4 regions of the Microbacterium sp. NFH-22A-Y genome follow, and region 1 is predicted to be linked to each of the others. Evidence: predicted binding sites of a transcription regulator. Region 1 holds the regulator's gene; each other region holds the start of a gene.
The links. The regulator HrcA, encoded in region 1, represses chaperone genes, less so after heat shock. The targets are predictions, from matches to a motif close to TTNGCACTCGNNNNNNNCGAGTGCNAA.

Region 1 (4,689 bases):
CCAGCGGCCGACTCCCTTGACGGCCTTCTCGCCCGTCCAGCGCGAGATGCTGCGTGCCGCCTGCCACGGCACGACCTCGTCGATGCCGAGCTCGGTGGCCGCCTGCACCGCGAGCTCGTCGCGGTCTCCCTTCGCGAGGGCCTGGGCGAGGACGATGCGGGGGCTCGCGGCCGCCTGCTGCGACCGCGACGTCACCGACACCACGACCCGTTTGGGGGCGGATGCGGTGACGACGCCGGTCAGCCAGACGCCCCGGCCGTCGCCGACGGTCACCTCCTCGCCGATGCGCACGCGCCGCACGACGGCGGCGTGATGCGCCTCCGCGCCCGTGATGACGACCTCGTCGCCGGCGTCGGCGGTCGACACGTCGGCACCGTCGACCGATGGCACATCGACGAGGAAGTGGAGCGCCATGTCAGCCGCGGAACCGGTCGCGGAGCTTGGAGAACATGCCCTGGTGGAACTGCGCCAGCCGGGGGGCGGGAGCCTTGGTCCGCTTGGCGAAGTCCTCGATGAGGGCGCGTTCCTTGGCGTCGAGCTTCGTGGGCGTGACGACCTGCACGCCGACGCGCAGATCGCCGCGCGTGCCGCCGCGCAGCGGCGTGATGCCGCGACCCTTGACGGTGAGCACATCGCCGGACTGCACCCCCGATCGGACCTCCAGGTCGACGTCGCCGTCGAGCGAGGAGATCGTGGTGCGGGTACCCAGGATCGCGTCCGGCATCGACACCTCCAGCGTGGCGAGCAGATCGTCGCCTTCGCGGCTGAAGACCTCGTGGTTCGCGACGGTGACCTCGAGATAGAGGTCGCCGTTGGGTCCGCCCGCGGGACCGACCTCGCCGGACCCGGGCAGCTGCAGGCGCAGGCCGGTCTCGACGCCGCCGGGGATGTCGACCGACACCGTGCGGCGCGCGCGCACCCGGCCCTGCCCCTGGCAGGTGGCGCACGGGTAGGGGATCGTCGTGCCGTAGCCCTGGCACGTGGTGCACGGCTGCGACGTGACCACGTTGCCGAGCAGGCTGCGCACCGTCCGCTGCACCTGGCCGGAGCCGTGGCAGATGTCGCAGGTGGTCGGCTGCGTGCCGGGCTGGCAGCACGAGCCCTGGCAGGTGTCGCAGAGCACCGCGGTGTCGACCTCGATGTCGCGGTGCGTGCCGAAGACCACGTCGGCGAGATCGAGCGTGACGCGCACGAGCGCGTCCTGGCCCCGCTCCCGGCGCGATCGGGGTCGTCCGGTCCGGGCTCCGCCGCCGCCGAAGAAGGTCTCGAAGATGTCGCCGAAGCCGCCGAAGCCGGCGCCCGCTCCCCCGCCGAAGGGCGAGCCGTCGCCGCCCATGTCGTAGCGCTGACGCTGCTCGGGGTCGCTCAGCACGTCGTAGGCGTGCGTGACGAGCTTGAACCGCTCGGACGCATCGGCGCCCGGGTTCACGTCGGGGTGCAGCTCGCGCGCCAGACGCCGGTACGCCTTCTTGATCTCCTCGGGGCTCGCGTCACGGGAGACGCCCAGGACTTCGTAGTGGTCGGCCACAATCGCCTTTCCTGCCCTCTCGGGCGCGGGTGGGTGTTCGGGAGCGGATCGCTCAGCGGGACGCGTCGTCCTCGTCGAGGAGCCGGCTCAGATAGTGCGCGACGGCGCGGACCGCCGCGAGGTTGGTGGGATAGTCCATGCGCGTCGGACCGAGCAGGCCGACGCGGGCACGGGTTCCGGTCGTGTCGTAGTCGCTCGTCAGGACCGAGGCCTCCGTTAGACCGAACGCCGCGTTCTCGCGCCCGATGCTCGCGGCGAGACCGTGTTCGTCGGCGACCATCTCCCCCATCAGCCGCAGGAGCGTGACCTGCTCCTCGATGGCCTCGAGGAGCGGATAGATGCTGCCGCGGAAGTCGCTCTCACGTCGGGCGAGGGTCGCGCTGCCGGCCATGACCAACCGATCCTGGCGGAAGTCGTCGAGCTCCTCGCCGACGATCCGGGCGACGACCCGCAGCGCGTCGTCGATGCGGGTTCCGGCGGGCACGGATGCCGCGAGCTCCGCGATCGCGGCGGCGGCGTCTCCGACGGGCTTCCCGGTCACGAGTTGGGCGATCGCGGTCTTCACCTGTGCGGCCGACTGCTCGCTCAGCTCTTCCGCGAGGAAGGCGACCCGCTGCGAGACGCGCCCCGTGTCGGTGACCACGATGACGACCACCCGCGCGCCTCCGAGGTGGACGAACTCGACGTGCGAGACGTTCGCCCGCGCGAACGAGGGGTACTGGACGATCGCGACCTGTCCGGTGAGCTGGGTGAGGGCGCGCACCGTCCGCATCAGCAGATCGTCGAGATCGCCCGGGTCGCTGAGGAAGGACGAGATCGCCGAGCGCTGCGCGCCCGAGAGGGGACGCAGCTCCGCGAGGTGGTCGACGAAGACGCGGTAGCCCTTGTCGGTCGGCACACGCCCCGACGAGGTGTGCGGAGCGGCGATGAGCTCTTCGTCTTCGAGCAGCGCCATGTCGTTTCGGATCGTGGCCGCGGAGACCCCGAACTGGTGTCGTTCGACGATCGCCTTGCTCCCGACCGGCTCGTGCGTGTCGACGTAGTCCTGCACGATCGCGCGGAGGACCTGCAGGCCGCGTTCCGAGACCATCACTCCTCCTCGTTGGCACTCCGGGTTGTCGAGTGCCAATCCTACCGCGTGCGCCGCCTCAGACGGTGAGGGCGCGGACCACGGCGTCGGCGAGAAGGCGTCCCCGCCGCGTGAGCACCACACGTCCGCGCACCGCGGCGGCGCCGTCGATGAGGCCGTCGGCGATCAGGGCGGCGATGGCGTGACGGCCCTCGCCGGTGAGATCCGAGACGGCGATCCCCTCCGCGATGCGCGAGCGCAGGAGCACGTCTTCGAGCCGGCGCGCCGCGGCATCCGGGCGCTCGCGCGCCGCCGCGGGCGACTCGTCGGCGGCCAGGCGCTGCGCGTACGCGGCCGGATGCTTGACGTTCCACCAGCGCAGCCCGTCCACGTGGCTGTGCGCCCCCGGGCCGTAGCCCCACCAGTCGGTGCCCCGCCAGTAGGCCAGGTTGTGCCGGGAGCGCTGCTGCGGGCTGCGCGCCCAGTTCGACACCTCGTACCAGTCGTAGCCGGCGGCGGCGAAGGCCTCGTCCGCCAGCTCGTACATGTCGGCCTGCAGGTCGTCGTCGGGGGCCGCGACATCGCCGCGGCGGATCTGCCGCGCCAGTTTGGTGCCGTCTTCGATGATGAGCGCGTATGCGGAGATGTGGTCGGGCTCGAGCCCGACGGCCGTCTCGACCGAGCGTCGCCAGTCGTCGAGCGACTCCCCCGGCGCGCCGTAGATGAGGTCGACGCTGACGTCGAGACCGGCGGTGCGCGCCGCCGCGACGGCGGTGCGCACGCCTGCCGGGTCGTGCGTGCGGTCGAGCGCCGCGAGCACGTGCGGCACGGCGGACTGCATGCCGATCGACATCCGCGTCACTCCGGCGGCGGCGAGCTCGCGCGCGAGGGCATCCGTGACGGTGTCGGGGTTGGCCTCGACGGTGACCTCCGCGCCGTCGGCGAGGCCGAAGCCGGTGCGGACGCCGTCGAGCATGCGGGCGAGGTCGCCTCCGGGCAGCAGGGTGGGGGTGCCCCCGCCGAAGAAGACGGTGGATGCCGCCCGCAGCGGCCCCCGCGCGCTCAGCACCTCCCGCGACAGCGCGATCTCGCGCAGGACCTCGTCGGCGTAGGCGTCTTGCCGTGCCCCGCGCAGCTCGCCGGCCGTATAGGTGTTGAAGTCGCAGTAGCCGCAGCGGACACGGCAGAAGGGCACGTGCAGGTACACCCCGAAGTCACGATCGGGGTCGATCACGATGTCGGGGGGCAGGGCGCCGTCGGAGGGCGCGGGATCGCCGAGAGGGAGGGCGGATCCCATCAGGCGGGGGTCGTGTACATCGGGGAGATGGCGCGCAGATAGCCCCGGAAGAGCTCACGGCGGCGGCGCTTGAGCAGGGGCGGGATCAGCCGGTACAGCGCCGAGACGGGGCGGTCGAAGGCGCGCACCGTGAAGCGCACCTCGTCGTTGTCGGCCCACGTCACGACGAAGGACTCCTCACCGCTGACGACCGAGCCGCCCACGGTGCCGAGCGCGAAACCGACCCGACGGGGCTCCTCGATCGCGTAGATGACCCGCAGCTCGCCGTCGGCGCTCATGCGCTTGACGTGACCGTGGACGCGGATCGTGGTGCCCGCGGCCACGTACGGTGTGCCGTCCGCATCGAAGCGCTGGTCGGCCTCGAGGCGGCTCGCGACCGTGGGCGTGCCGTCGATGTCGTAGCCGACGCCCGTGTACATCGGGCCTGCCGCCGGGCGCACATCGCTGATCTGCAGTCCGGCGCCGCGCAGGGCCGACCACGACAGGAGGGCCTCCGCGGACGACTCGAAGCGAGCCTGTCCGCTGCCCAGCAGCAGCGAGTCCTCGGCCGGGACACTGTTTTCCGGCGGGTAGCTCATGAGGTCGTGCGCCTGCGTCGCACCGACCGCGGCGTAGTCGACGGTGTCGTCCTGAAAGCTTCCGCGACGCATGGTCTCCAGCCTAACGGGGGCGTCCTACTTCTTGTCCTTGCCCTCGACGTCGCCCGAGAGGGCGGCGATGAAGGCCTCCTGGGGCACCTCGACGCGACCGACCATCTTCATGCGCTTCTTGCCCTCCTTCTGCTTCTCGAGCAGC
Region 2 (4,689 bases), on a different contig from region 1:
CGATCGTCGACCCGTCGACGCTGATCCACTGGGCCTCCACTCCGGCGGGATCGTCCGGGATGAGGGCGCGGTCGAAGGCGGGCCCGAGTTTGATGCCCGCGGGCATCCGCGCGGCCAGCGGGAACACCCAGTCCAGCGACGGCGACCAGTCGGCCGCGCCGAGCCGGGCGGTCTCGGCGTGTCCCGCCGTGCGCCGAGCGGGATCGAGCCAGACGGCGTCGATGCCGTCGAGCGGCACCTCCTCGGCGCGGGCGTGGCGCACCGTCGCCGCGTCGCCGAACGGTGCCAGGTTGTAGGCGGCGAGGGCGGCGGTGGTCTCGTCGGCGTCGACGGCCAGCACCTCCAGCCCGATGCCGGCCAGGGCGAGCGCGTCGCCGCCGATGCCGCATCCGAGGTCTGCCACGCGCCGTACGCCCGCATCGCGGAAGCGGCCGGCGTGACGGGCGGCGATCGACAGCCGCGTCGCCTGCTCCAGCCCCGCCCTCGTGAACAGCATGCGGTCGGCGAACTCGCCGAACTTGGCGCGGGCGCGGGTACGCAGCCGCGCCTGGCCGACGGCGGCCGAGACCAGCTCGGGCGACAGCCCCGCGGCGCGCAGCCGTGAGACCGTGCGGGCGACGTCGTCGGCGGAATCGATCGCGCCGAGCTCATCGACCAGCCGCAGACCGTCGGCGGTCAGCAGGGCGGTGAGCTCGGCGCGTTCCATCCGGCCAGCCTATGCGGGTCGGCTCAGCAGCCGGCCACCTTGGTCCACCGCGTCGCCGACACCTGCTGCAGGCTCGTCACGGTCGCATCCCCCTGTCCCAGGTAGTCGAGGCTCCCGACCGCGTAGTACGGGTTGTAGGGGTTGGTGCCGTAGCTCGTGGCGCGGCCCGCCGCCTTGTGGTCCGCGTTGGACGCGGTCACACAGCCCGCCGGCGCGGTCGGCGTCGGCGTGGGCGTCGGAGTGGAGGTAGGGGTGGGCGTGGGCGTGGGCGTCGGAGTGCCCGAGCGGTCGACGCGTCGGTTGTTCTGGAAGAAGAAGCCCGTGACGTAGGCCGGGTAGTCGATGCTGTTCGTCGACACGTACGATCCGCCCGGGCCGCCGCCCGCGGGCCAGTTGTGTCCGAGCCCGGTGTTCTGGATCAGCGAGACACGTGGACCCGCGGCATCCGCGTAGAGCGTGCCCGAGCCCGCGGTGTTCGTTCCGGCGAGACCGGTGAGCGCGAACGTCGAGGTCGACCCGGCGCCGTAGATGCCCGCCATGATCTGCGCGTTCAGCGTGTTGTAGCCGGGAGCGACCGTCGTGTCGTTCGACCCGTAGACCACCGAGGTCAGTTGCGTCGCGAAGGCTCCGGATGCCGAGCCGGCGAACGTCGTGCAGGTGTTCCGGCCCTGGGTCTGCGACACGGCGACGCTGCCGATCTGACCGGACGTGGTGCCGACGGTGGGCCCGGCGTTGATGCCGATGCCCGCGAACACGTCGGGGGCGAGGCAGCCCATCACCATGGTCTCGCCGCCGCCCGACGACAGTCCCGACAGATACACCTGCGCCGCGTCGATGCCCAGGGTGCCGCGTGCGGTGAGGGTGGAGACGAGGGCGAGGAGGTTGTCGTCGTGGCGGGCGGGGGAGGTGCGCGAGTGGTTCGCGTCGTAGTAGTCCCAGCAGCCCAGCACGACGCCGCCGTTGGGGGCGTCGGGCAGGGCGACGACCATGCCGTACCTCTCGGCGGTCGCCGCCCAGTTGCCGGCCGTCTGCAGGGTGGAGGCCGTCTGGACGCAGCCGTGCAGACTGACCATGAGGGCGCGACCGGCGCCGAGCGTCGGCGCGCTCGCCGGCGTGTAGAGGCGCACGTTCATGCCGGCGATCGACTCGGTGGTCCACGACCCGGTCGCCGCCGTGGCGGGTGTCGCCAGCGGCCCGGCGAGCAGTCCGGCGGCCGCGAGTGCGGCGGCCGTCAGCATCGCCGCCACGGCGCGGCGTCGGGGGATGCGGGGGGATGTCATCGGTCTGCTCCGATCCGGCTCCCGCCTTCGACCGGGCACCATTGCCCGGCGGTCCCGGCTCAGGGGAGCCCAGAGCCGATGTTAGGTGAAACATGATTCATGTAACAGGGGGGCTCCGTGTCGCACGGTTGGCACTCGCGTTGCACGAGTGCCAACTCCGCCCTAGACTTCTGTTAGCACTCCACCCCTGTGGGTGCTAACGAGTCTTGAAGCATCACGCCCAGCAAGAAAGAGGTAGACCGTGTCGGTTTCCATCAAGCCGCTCGAGGACCGCATCGTCATCAAGCAGGTCGAGGCTGAGCAGGTCACGTCCAGTGGCCTCGTCATCCCCGACACCGCCAAGGAGAAGCCCCAGGAGGGCGAGGTCGTGGCCGTGGGCCCCGGCCGCATCGACGACAACGGCAACCGCGTCCCGCTCGACGTCGCCGTCGGCGACCGCGTCATCTACAGCAAGTACGGCGGCACCGAGGTGAAGTTCGGCGGCGACGAGTTCCTCGTCCTGTCGGCTCGCGACGTGCTGGCGGTCGTCGTCCGCTGACGATTCGCACAGAAGGGCCCGGATGCCTCGGCATCCGGGCCCTTCTGCATCCCCTCGCGAGCCGCTACACCCCGGTCGAGCCGCCACGGCCCGTCCCGTCCGAAATGTGGCGGCTCGCACAGAACATGGCGGTTCGCGCACGCTGAACGGCAGGATGCCGCGGCATCCGAGTGTCAGGACCGTCGTAGGCTTTGTCTCATGACACCCGCCGACACCGCACGCGAGGAGCGGCTCGGCGGGATCTATGCCTTCGCGGCCTACTTCCTGTGGGGCTTCATGCCCCTCTATTTCCTGACGCTCGCCCCGATCGGGCCGTGGGAGATCGTCGTCTGGCGCATCCTCTTCTCGCTGCTGTTCTGCGCGGTGCTGCTGACGGTCACGCGCACCTGGGGCAAGCTGTTCGCGATCCTGCGCGACCGCCGTCTCGTGTTCTGGACCATCGTGGCGGGTCTGCTGATCTACGTGAACTGGCAGGTCTTCCTCATCGGCATCCTGACCGGGCACGTCATCGAGGGCAGCCTGGGCTACTTCATCAACCCGATCGTGACCGTCCTGCTGGGTGTCATCGTGCTGAAGGAGCGCCTGCGCACCGCGCAGTGGGTCGCCATCGGTTTCGCCGGCCTCGCGGTGATCGTCATCATCGTCGCGTACGGATCCTTCCCCTGGATCGCCCTCACCCTCGCCGCCAGCTTCGGCGCCTACGGGCTCGTCAAGAAGCAGATCGGTCCGCGCGTCGACGCGATCAGCGGTCTCACGCTCGAGTCCCTGTGGCTCACCCCGATCGCGCTCATCCAGCTCGTCGTCGTCGCGAGCACGACCGGTCTCGTCTTCGGCACCCAGGGAGCCGGCCACACCGCGCTGGTCACCCTCGCCGGCGTCGTGACGGCCGTGCCGCTGCTGCTGTTCGCCAGCGGCGCCCGCCGTGCCCCGCTCACCGTCATCGGCCTGCTCCAGTTCGTCGCGCCGATCCTGCAGTTCATCACCGGCGCGTGGATCCTCCAGGAGCCGATGCCGCTGGAGCGGTGGATCGGGTTCGGACTCGTCTGGGTGGCGCTCATCGTTCTCAGCGCCGACTCGCTGATCGCCGGGCGGCGCGCCCGCGGCGCGGCCGACGTCGTCGATCTGGTCTGAGTCCACCGCGCGGCCCACCGCGAGACCCGCCGCGCGGCCCGCCGCGACCGTTATCGCACCGTGACCGTTCCGTTTCACACCGTTAACGCATCGCAACAATCCGGACGCGACCAGGCCGTTAGGTTTGACCCACTGGGGAGGCTCCCGAGCTCGCCCCGTGTCAACCAGATCAAGGAGCAACATGAGCGTCTTCACACGTTCGCGGGCTGGCAAGGTGCTCGGCGGTATCGCCGTGGCCGCCGTCAGCGCCGTTCTGCTCGCCGGCTGTGCCGGCGGCGGCTCGTCTACGCCCAGCGAAAGCAGCGGCCCGGCCGAGGACCTGACCCTCAAGATCGGCAGCGTGCTGCCGCAGACGGGTAGCCTCGCCTTCCTCGGCCCGCCCGAGGAGGCTGGCGTCCTGCTCGCCGTCGACGAGGTGAACAAGGCGGCCAAGGGCATCACGGTCGACTTCACCCCCGGCGACTCCGGCGACGCCGACAACAAGGCCTTCGAGACCACGGTGCCCAAGCTGCAGAGCGCCGGCGTCTCGGCCATGATCGGTGCGGCGGCATCGGGTGTCACGAAGCTGTTCCTCGACTCCAACGTCGCGGCCGGCATCATCACCTTCTCGCCCGCCAACACCTCGCCCGACTTCACCAACTGGGACGACAAGGGCCTGTACTGGCGCACCGCCCCCAGCGACCTGCTGCAGGGTGAGGTGCTCGGCAACCTGATCGCCGAGGACGGCCACAAGAACATCGGCATCATCTACCAGAACGACGCCTACGGCACCGGTCTGTTCGGTGTCGTCAAGGATGTCTTCGAGTCCACCGGCGGCAAGGTCGTGGCCGAGGCGTCCTACAACGACGGCGACAGCTCCTTCGACGCCCAGGTGGCGACGATCGCGGCCGCCAAGCCGGACGCGGTCGTGCTCGTCACGTTCGACCAGTTCGCGACGATCGCCCCGCTCCTGGTCAACGCGGGTCTGCCGGCGAGCAACTTCTACCTCGTCGACGGCAACCTCAAGCAGTGGGGCGACAAGGTCTCCGTGTCGC
Region 3 (4,689 bases), on a different contig from region 1:
GAGGCGGTCGCGGCCTCTGCCGAGGCGCTCGCCGAGGCGAACCGGCGCCGCGGCATCCGTCGGTTCCTGCTGACGGCGACGGCGCTGGGCTCGCTGTTCAAGGCGAACGCGTCGATCTCGGGTGCGGAGGGCGGATGCCAGGCCGAGGTCGGCTCGGCGTGCGCGATGGCGGCCGGCGGGCTGACGGCCGTGATGGGCGGGACGAACCGTCAGATCGAGAACGCCGCGGAGATCGCGATGGAGCATCATCTGGGCCTCACCTGCGACCCCGTCGGCGGGCTCGTCCAGATCCCCTGCATCGAGCGCAACGCCATCGCGGCCTCCACCGCCGTGACGGCGGCGCGTCTCGCGCTGCGCGGCGACGGCACCCACTACGTGCCGCTGGACGCCGTCGTCGAAACGATGCGCCAGACCGGCATCGACATGTCGACGAAGTACAAGGAGACGAGCGAGGGCGGTCTCGCCGTCAACGTCGTGGAGTGCTGAGCACCGGCTCGCAGCCGCGGCTCGGTTGGCGCTCGCGCCGCAAACCGTGCTGCCATTTCTAGCGAACGGGCCCACCGAGCGGCCGGTCACGCAGGCGCGGCGCGGCGCGCGAGGGCGGCGCGCACCAGTGCCGCGCCGCAGGACGGATCCTGACGGATGTGCGCGGAGGTCAGGCGTACGACGTCCCAGCCGAGGTTCGCGTAGTCGGCGTACTTCTGGAGGTCCCGCGCCCACTGGCGACGCGAGGTGCGGTGGTGATCACCCTCGATCTCGACGGCGACCTGGTGAGCCCGGAACGCGCCGTCGCTGATGCCGAGCAATCGCCCGTCCGAGGTGCGCACCTCGACGTCGAGCTCGGGCTCCGGCAGGCCGGTCCCGATGAGCGACAGTCGCCAGTCGGTCTCGAGCGGCGACATGCTGCCCGTGCGCAGCAGGGGGAGTGCTGCCCGGAGCTTCCCGATTCCCTGTCGGCGTCCTGCGGCGACGGCCGCACCCAGGTTCTCGGGCCTGGCGAGCTGGCGTTCGGGCACACGCCGCCCCCATCCGTCGCGGGGCACGCGGATGATCGCGTCGCCGATGACCACCAGATCGCGTGTCGAGTGCTCACGGGCGAGCATCGCCCAGGTGGAGCCGAGCGTCGCGACGGGAATTCCGGCCCGGACCGTGGAGTGGACGAGCATCGGCGCGACCTGCACGGCGGCGATGCCCGTCCGCCGGAGCGCACGGTGCGGCGCAGGCACGGCGACGTCGAGGTCGCCGGATGCCGCGGCATCCGCGTCGAGGAGGGGGAGTCCGTGGATCGCGAGCGCCGTCGTTCCGATGTAGAACGCGTGGGGCGGAAGCACCAGCACGTGCGCGCGGACGCGACGCAGGATGGCGCGCCGCGCGATCTCGTCCGGGGCGTCCTCGCCGAGCGTCGCCGCGTCGTCTGCCTCACGCCGGAGGCGGACTCCGCGGAAGGGTGCGTCCAGGTCGCGCGCCGCGAGTCGTCCGCGGGCGACGCCCGCCGCCGCCGCATCGGCGGCGGTGAAGACCTGGGGCAGAGTCGACGGAAGCGGGCGTGGTGGGCGCGGCATCCCCTCAGCGTGGGCGCATTCGCTGCCGTCGCGCGCCGCGCCGCGAGGCCCCGTGGAGAACGTGCGCGGGTGCGCCGTCTGGGGAGGAGGAGGGCGCTGCCCGGCGAGTTGGCGCCGACGCCGGAAACGGTGGCGTGGTTTCCGGCTCGTGCGTCAACTGAGCCCGGGCAGGTCGGAGGGTTCGCTGTGCGTGAACCGTTGGCACTCTCCTGGTGTGAGTGCTAATCTGAAGCTAGTTGAGTCGACGAGGCTCAACTTTCAGAACTCACAGAGCCATACACGAACAGGAGAGAACAATGGCCACGTATGACCCGTTCCGTGACCTCGACCGCATCGCGTCGGGCCTCTTCGACACGCGCCGCGGACCGCGCCGGATGCCGATGGACCTCTACCGCGACGGCGACCACTACGTGCTGAGCGCCGACCTGCCGGGCATCGATCCGGGCTCGGTCGACATCGACGTGGACGGCCAGCTGCTGACGATCCGCGCCGAGCGCACCCTCACCGAGGGCGAGGGAGTGAAGTGGATCACGCGCGAGCGCGAGACCGCGAGCTTCCTGCGTCAGCTCAACCTCGGCCAGGGCATCGACACCGACGGCATCGCCGCGACCTACAGCAACGGCGTGCTGACCGTGACGATCCCCGTGAGCGAGAAGGCCAAGCCGCGCAAGGTCCAGGTCGTCGCCGACGGCGGCGCGCCCACGATCCAGGCCCACGCGTCGGCACAGGAGCCGCAGCCCGTCGAGCCGTGACCGTCGGCGCCCTGCGCCACCGCCCGAACCGCCCCGCGTCCGCCTCGGACCGGGGCGGTTCGCGTCGACAGCGCTAGTGTCGAAGCACCCGACCCGGAACGTCAGCAAGGATGCCGATGCCCGACCTCCCCGCCGCGCACGAGCGCGAGCTCACCGCACCCGTCTCCCTCACGCGCCCCGACGGCCGGCTGAACCCGGCCGCGATCGGGTTCAGCCGGAGGCCCCTCGTCGACACCGACGGCATCGGCCGGGGGCGCGGCCGGTTCGTGCGGTCGTGGGGTCGCAACAAGCGGTGGGAGTACTGGAACGTCATCACGCCCACGCACATCGTGTCGCTGACCGTGTCGTCGCTCGACTACGCCGCGGTCCACGAAGTGTGGATCCGCGACCGCGCCACCGGACGCACGTGGTCCCGCAACGCCACCGTCCTGCCCTCGCGCGAGGTGTCGCTGCCCGGCTCGCTCGGCACGGGCATCACGATCGCCCGTCATCGCGACCTCGCGGCGACCATCACGCCCGCCGAGCGCGGGCAGCTCTGGCGGCTGCACGCGGAGATCCCCGCCGCGTCGTTCGACATCACCGTGACCCGCCCGCCCGGCCATGACCTGCTCGCCGTCGTGGTGCCGTGGTCGTCCCGGCGCTTCCAGTACACCGTGAAGGACGTCGCGCTGCCGGCATCCGGCACGCTCACCCTCGACGGGATCGATCACGACGTGCCGGCCGGATCGTGGGCGGTCCTGGATCACGGGCGGGGCCGCTGGCCGTACGACGTGGCGTGGAACTGGGGTGCCGGGTCGGGTCTGCTCGCCGACGGCCGGACGTTCGGCATCCAGGTGGGCGGGCGCTGGACCGATGGGACGGGGGCGACCGAGAACGGCGTGGTCGTCGACGGCGTGCTGCACAAGATCTCCGTCCCCGTCGCCTGGGACTACGACCTCGCCACGCCGCTGCGTCCGTGGCGGGTGCGCGGCGGCGGTCTCGACGCGGTGTTCGAGCCTGCGTTCGACAAGCGGTCGGCGACCAGCCTCGGGGTCGTCGCCTCGCGCACCGACCAGTGCTTCGGCCGGTGGTCGGGACGCGTCGCCGTGGAGGGCGGGGTCATCGACTTCGACGGCATCGAGGGCTTCGCCGAGGATGTCCGCAATCGCTGGTAGAGCTGAACACGAGGCGGAGGCACCGCCGGAAGGGAAACGGATGTCGTTTCAGGCATATCTCGACAACATCGAGGACAAGACCGGGCTCACCCCGCGCCAGTTCGTGGAGCAGGCGACGCAGAAGGGCTTCGGCCCCGGCACGAAGGCCGGGGAGATCGTCGCGTGGCTCGCCGACGAGTACGGCCTCGGCCGCGGGCATGCGATGGCTCTCGTGCACGTGATCACGAAGGGCCCGAAGATCGCGTCGACCCATGTGGGCACCGCGTCGACCCACAGCGATGCGAGCGACACGCTGTGGCTGGACGGCAAGGCCACGAACCCCGCGCGCGCCTCCTGAGGCGGATAATGCCCCCATGACGAGCATTCCCGAGGTGTCGTCCGCCCCGGCCGCAGCGTCGGCCCGGGCCGTGGTCGTCCGCGGCCTCGTGGTGCGGCGCGGACGCGACGCGGTGTTCGACGGGCTCGACCTCGACATCGCCGCGGGGCGGATCACGGGGCTGCTCGGGCCGAGCGGCAGCGGCAAGACGACGCTCATGCGTGCGATCGTCGGGGTGCAACGCCTCGCGGCGGGCACGGTGACGGTGCTCGGCGCGCCGGCCGGATCGCGGCCGCTGCGCCACCGCGTGGCGTATGACAGTCAGGGGGCGTCGGTCTACGACGATCTCACCGTCGCCCAGAACCTGGAGTACTTCGCGGCGGTCCTCGGCGCGACGCGCGGCGACGTCTCGCGCGTCCTCGACGACGTCGGGCTGCGGCCGCAGCAGCGCCGGCTGGTGGGCTCCCTTTCCGGAGGCCAGCGCGGACGCGTCTCGCTCGCGGTCGCGATGCTCGGTGCGCCCGACCTCCTCGTGCTCGACGAGCCGACCGTGGGCCTGGACCCGCTGCTGCGCGAGACGCTGTGGGGCATCTTCCGTTCCCTCGCGGATGCCGGTGCCACCCTGCTCGTGTCGAGCCACGTGATGGACGAGGCGTTGCGCTGCGACGAGATCGTGCTGCTGCGGGAGGGGCGGGTGCTGGCGCACTCCACGCCGGAGCGGTTCCTCGCGGCGACCGGGACCACCGATCCCGACGCGGCGTTCCTCGCGCTCGTGCGCGCGGCGGGCGACGGGGGGATGCCGTGAACGCGCGCCGTGTGGGCGCGACGACGGCGCGCGTCCTGCGCCAGCTGCGCCACGATCCCCGCTCGATCGTGCTCATGCTGGTCGCCCCGGCGCTGCTCGT
Region 4 (4,689 bases), on a different contig from region 1:
ACGGGCGCAGAGACGAGTGGTCGGCGACGCGGCCGGCCGCCGACACCAGGGTGAGCAGCTCGGCACGGGTCGGGGCGGCATCCGTCACCTTCGACCACGACCGCCGCCCGCGCACCGCCGCGAGGGCGGGGTAGTCGGTGACCGCGTCGATCACGACGCGTCCGCCTCGCCCTGCGGCGTGAACGAGAGCGACAGCGAGTTCATGCAGTACCGGTCGCCGGTGGGCGTGCCGAAGCCGTCGGGGAAGACGTGGCCCAGGTGGGACCCGCAGTTCGCGCAGCGCACCTCCGTACGCACCATGCCGTGGCTGCGATCCTCGATGAGCTCCACGGCCTCCGGCCGCACCGACTCGTAGAAGCTCGGCCACCCGCAGTGCGAGTCGAACTTCGTGCCGCTCTGGAAGAGCTCGGCGCCGCACGCGGCGCACGTGTAGAGACCCGCGCGGCTCTCGTCGAGGAGCTCGCCGGTCCATGCGCGCTCCGTCCCCGCCTGACGCAGGACGGCGTACTGCTCGGGGGTCAGCTCCGAACGCCACTGCTCGTCGGTCTTGGTGACGTGGTAGGTCATATCTGGCTCCTTAGTCCACCTCCATTCAACCCGACGTCGCGGGGGCGTGCTCCGTCCCGGCGAGAATGGAGCCCGTGGATGCAGAGATCGCCGCGGTCGCGGAACGCTACGCGCGCTTCGCGCGGAAGGAGGCGCCCGGGCGCTCGGCCGTGTACGCCGACTGGGCGGCCGGCGTCGCCGCAGACCGGACGGTGCAGTCCGTCCTGGCGCGGATCGCCCCGATGCACCGTCAGCCGCCGCTCGTCTTCGCCGTCGCGCGCCTGCTGGGCTCCGGCGAGCCGCCCTACGCGGTGTGGCGGGAGTGGCTCCTGCGCCACGCCGACGAGGTCGTCGGGGAGTGCGCCCGCCGGTCGCTCCAGACGAACGAGCCGCTGCGGTGCGCCGCTCTGCTGCCCGCGCTCAGCCTCATCGAGGGGCCGATCGCCCTGCTCGAGATCGGTGCGAGCGCCGGACTCTGCCTCTACCCCGACCGCTATTCCTACCGTTACGCGACCCCGGACGGCGAGATCGCCCTCGACCCCGACGACGGCACGTCGGAGGTGGTCCTGCACAGCGTGCTGCGCGGCCCGCTCGTACCGCCGCTGCGCTCTCCGACGATCGTCTGGCGCGCCGGGATCGATCTCGCACCGCTCGCGCCGACCGATCGCGCGACGGCCGCCTGGCTGACCGGTCTCGTCTGGCCGGGCGAGGAGGGCCGCGTCGAACGCGTCGCCGACGCGCTGCGCATCGCGGCGGCCGACCCGCCGCTGCTCCTCGCCGGCGACGGCTCCGCCCAGCTCGCCCGCGCCGTCGCCGCGGCGCCGCGGGAGGCGACACTCGTCATCCAGACCCCGGGGGTGCTGGCCCACATCCCGTGGGATGCCCGCCACGTCCTCATCGACGACGTGCGCGCTGCGGGACGGTGGATCACCCTCGACGCCCCGACGCTGCATCGCGGCTGGCAGGTGGGAGCGCACGCGCAGGAGCCGTCGTCGGACGGGTTCGCCCTCGCCCTCGACGGGCGCATCGTGGCGATGGCCGATCCGCTCGGCTCCTGGCTGGAGTGGCGCGAGGGGGAAACGTCCTCGCCGCGTTAGCGTGAAGTGTGCCCCTCGCCGACCGTGACCGCCTGCTCCTCGACTTCGAGTCGCGCTGGAGCGGTCACGATGCGGCCAAGGAGGAGGCGATCCGCGCGGAGCTCGGGCTCGCGCCGGCGCGCTACTACCAGCTCCTCGGCCGGGTCGTCGACCAGCCGGATGCGGCGGCCTACGATGCGATGCTCGTGCACCGGCTGCGCCGGTTGCGCGAGGCACGCGAACGCGAGCGCGCAGGCCGCGCCGCCGTTCCCGCGGTTCCCACGGGAACGGGCCGATAGCATTCTGTGGTGCCGAGAACCCCCGCTCACCAGGACCGCTTCGATGATCTGCCCCTCGACGGGGGCCGCATCGGTGCTCATCGCGCCGAGAACCCGCGGATGCGCGGGGGCGTGGTGGTGCTGTGGTCGGCGATCGCGATCGTCGTCCTCGTCGCCGTGGGCATCTTCGGCACGCTGGTCGCGACCGGGCGCGTGACCCTGTTCCCGACGCCGAGCGCGACCCCGACGCCGATCGCGACGGCCGAGCCCGTCGTCGACCCGTCGTTCAAGGTGACCGTGCTCAACGCCACCACGCAGTCGGGGCTCGCCGGCGCGCTCGCCCAGACCATCGTGGCCGCCGGTTGGGCCGCCGACGACGTCACGGCCGGCGATGCCGGCTCGACGGGGTTCCAGACCACCACCGTGTTCTATTCGGATCCCGCCGAGGAGGGCGCCGCCCGCGGCCTCGCGCAGGTCATCGGCGGTGCGACGGTCTCCCTCAGCGACGCCTATGCGGGGCTGGCCGGCGGCGACGGCAGCACGCTGCTGGTCGTCGTGATCGGCGCCGATCGCACGGATGCCGGCGCCACGCCGGCCGGCTGACACCGCGCGGACGCGACCTCCGCGGGGGAGTGTTTCACGCGTGTGAACACTTCGATGCGCGCGTGTCAACAGTTGCCGGATCGGCGTTTTCGCGCCGCGAGCGCTGGTTAGCATTGCGACGTCCCACCGCAGCATCAGGAGATTCGCATGGCCCAGGGTACCGTCAAGTGGTTCAACGCCGAGAAGGGTTTCGGCTTCATCACCGTCACCGATGGCCAGGACGTCTTCGTCCACTACTCCAACATCGACATGTCCGGATTCCGGGTGCTCGAGGAGGGGCAGACGGTCGAGTTCACCGTCGGTGCCGGCCAGAAGGGCCCGCAGGCCGAGTCGGTCCGCGTCGTCGCCTGACCCCGCGTCGACCCTCCTCCCGCGCGCCTTCGGCGGCGGTTCGGCGCGTGTCGCCGCGCCGGGCGTCGGCGGCTTGCACTCGTCATGCCAGAGTGCCAGAATGAGTTAGCACTCCATCCTCGCGAGTGCTAAAGACTCATCCTCACGTCCGGGAGGGACGACACACTTATGGCAAAGATCATCGCTTTCGACGAGGAGGCCCGCCGCGGCCTCGAGCGTGGCCTGAACATCCTGGCCGACGCCGTCAAGGTGACCCTGGGCCCCCGCGGTCGCAACGTCGTGCTCGAGAAGAAGTGGGGCGCCCCCACGATCACGAACGACGGCGTCTCGATCGCCAAGGAGATCGAGCTCGACGACCCGTACGAGAAGATCGGCGCGGAGCTCGTCAAGGAGGTCGCCAAGAAGACGGACGACGTCGCCGGTGACGGCACGACCACCGCGACCGTCCTTGCCCAGGCGCTCGTTCGCGAGGGCCTGCGCAACGTCGCCGCCGGGGCCGACCCCATCTCGCTCAAGAAGGGCATCGAGAAGGCCGTCAAGGCTCTCTCCGACGAGCTGCTCGCATCGGCGAAGGAGGTCGAGACCAAGGAGGAGATCGCCGCCACGGCATCCATCTCCGCCGCCGACCCCGAGATCGGCGCGCTGATCGCCGAGGCCATCGACAAGGTCGGCAAGGAGGGTGTCGTCACCGTCGAGGAGTCGAACACCTTCGGCACCGAGCTCGAGCTCACCGAGGGCATGCGCTTCGACAAGGGCTACATCAACCCCTACTTCGTCACCGACCCGGAGCGTCAGGAAGCGGTGTTCGAGGACCCGTACATCCTCATCGCGAACCAGAAGATCTCCAACATCAAGGACCTGCTGCCGATCGTCGACAAGGTGATCCAGGAGGGCAAGGAGCTCGTCATCATCGCGGAGGACGTCGAGGGTGAGGCCCTCGCGACCCTCGTGCTCAACAAGATCCGCGGCATCTTCAAGTCGGTCGCCGTCAAGGCCCCCGGCTTCGGCGACCGTCGCAAGGCCCAGCTGCAGGACATCGCGATCCTCACCGGCGGCCAGGTCATCACGGAGGAGGTCGGTCTCAAGCTCGAGAACGCCACCACCGACCTGCTCGGCAAGGCGCGCAAGGTCATCGTCACCAAGGACGAGACCACGATCGTCGAGGGTGCCGGCGAGTCCGCGCAGATCGAGGGTCGCGTGACCCAGATCAAGCGCGAGATCGAGAACACCGACAGCGACTACGACCGCGAGAAGCTGCAGGAGCGCCTCGCCAAGCTCGCCGGCGGCGTCGCCGTCATCAAGGCGGGTGCGGCCACCGAGGTGGAGCTCAAGGAGCGCAAGCACCGCATCGAGGACGCCGTCCGCAACGCGAAGGCGGCCGTCGAGGAGGGCATCGTCCCCGGTGGTGGCGTCGCGCTCATCCAGGCCGGCAAGCGTGCGTTCGAGAAGCTCGAGCTCACGGGCGACGAGGCAACCGGTGCGAACATCGTCAAGGTCGCCATCGAGGCCCCGCTGAAGCAGATCGCGCTGAACGCCGGTCTCGAGCCCGGTGTCGTCGCGAACAAGGTGTCGGAGCTGCCCGTCGGCCAGGGCCTGAACGCGGCCACCGGCGAGTACGTCGACATGTTCGCCGCCGGCATCATCGACCCGGCCAAGGTCACGCGCTCGGCGCTGCAGAACGCCGCGTCGATCGCGGGTCTGTTCCTCACCACCGAGGTCGTCGTCGCCGACAAGCCCGAGAAGGCTGCCGCGCCCGCCGGTGACCCCACGGGTGGCATGGACTTCTGAGTCCGACCCTCATCGGAAAGGCCCCTCCTCGGAGGGGCCTTTCTGTG

Region 2: a site for HrcA is predicted at 2,115-2,141, ahead of groES (co-chaperone GroES). Genes of this name have one in related genera too.
Region 3: a site for HrcA is predicted at 1,761-1,787, ahead of L0965_RS02680 (Hsp20/alpha crystallin family protein). Genes of this name have one in related genera too.
Region 4: a site for HrcA is predicted at 2,960-2,986, ahead of groL (chaperonin GroEL). Genes of this name have one in related genera too.

Annotation. Positions count from the first base shown of each region.
Region 1 covers NZ_JACBGF010000003.1:334,628-339,316, reverse strand. Annotated here, with positions in the region: gene L0965_RS12625 (16S rRNA (uracil(1498)-N(3))-methyltransferase) at 1-414, opposite strand, end outside; gene dnaJ (molecular chaperone DnaJ) at 416-1,528, opposite strand; gene hrcA (heat-inducible transcriptional repressor HrcA) at 1,581-2,618, opposite strand; gene hemW (radical SAM family heme chaperone HemW) at 2,677-3,894, opposite strand; gene L0965_RS12605 (DUF1990 family protein) at 3,894-4,544, opposite strand; gene lepA (translation elongation factor 4) at 4,569-4,689, opposite strand, start outside.
Region 2 covers NZ_JACBGF010000002.1:663,966-668,654, forward strand. Annotated here, with positions in the region: gene L0965_RS08985 (methyltransferase domain-containing protein) at 1-706, opposite strand, end outside; gene L0965_RS08990 (PHB depolymerase family esterase) at 730-1,986, opposite strand; gene groES (co-chaperone GroES) at 2,228-2,524, shown strand; gene rarD (EamA family transporter RarD) at 2,723-3,655, shown strand; gene L0965_RS09005 (ABC transporter substrate-binding protein) at 3,837-4,689, shown strand, end outside.
Region 3 covers NZ_JACBGF010000001.1:588,835-593,523, forward strand. Annotated here, with positions in the region: gene L0965_RS02670 (L-serine ammonia-lyase, iron-sulfur-dependent, subunit alpha) at 1-486, shown strand, start outside; gene L0965_RS02675 (hypothetical protein) at 573-1,562, opposite strand; gene L0965_RS02680 (Hsp20/alpha crystallin family protein) at 1,859-2,314, shown strand; gene L0965_RS02685 (DUF2804 domain-containing protein) at 2,431-3,468, shown strand; gene L0965_RS02690 (DUF4287 domain-containing protein) at 3,509-3,805, shown strand; gene L0965_RS02695 (ABC transporter ATP-binding protein) at 3,822-4,589, shown strand; gene L0965_RS02700 (ABC transporter permease) at 4,586-4,689, shown strand, end outside.
Region 4 covers NZ_JACBGF010000001.1:1,076,835-1,081,523, forward strand. Annotated here, with positions in the region: gene L0965_RS05095 (nitroreductase family protein) at 1-154, opposite strand, end outside; gene msrB (peptide-methionine (R)-S-oxide reductase MsrB) at 151-567, opposite strand; gene L0965_RS05105 (DUF2332 domain-containing protein) at 633-1,643, shown strand; gene L0965_RS05110 (DUF3263 domain-containing protein) at 1,652-1,921, shown strand; gene L0965_RS05115 (LytR C-terminal domain-containing protein) at 1,931-2,503, shown strand; gene L0965_RS05120 (cold-shock protein) at 2,651-2,854, shown strand; gene groL (chaperonin GroEL) at 3,023-4,642, shown strand.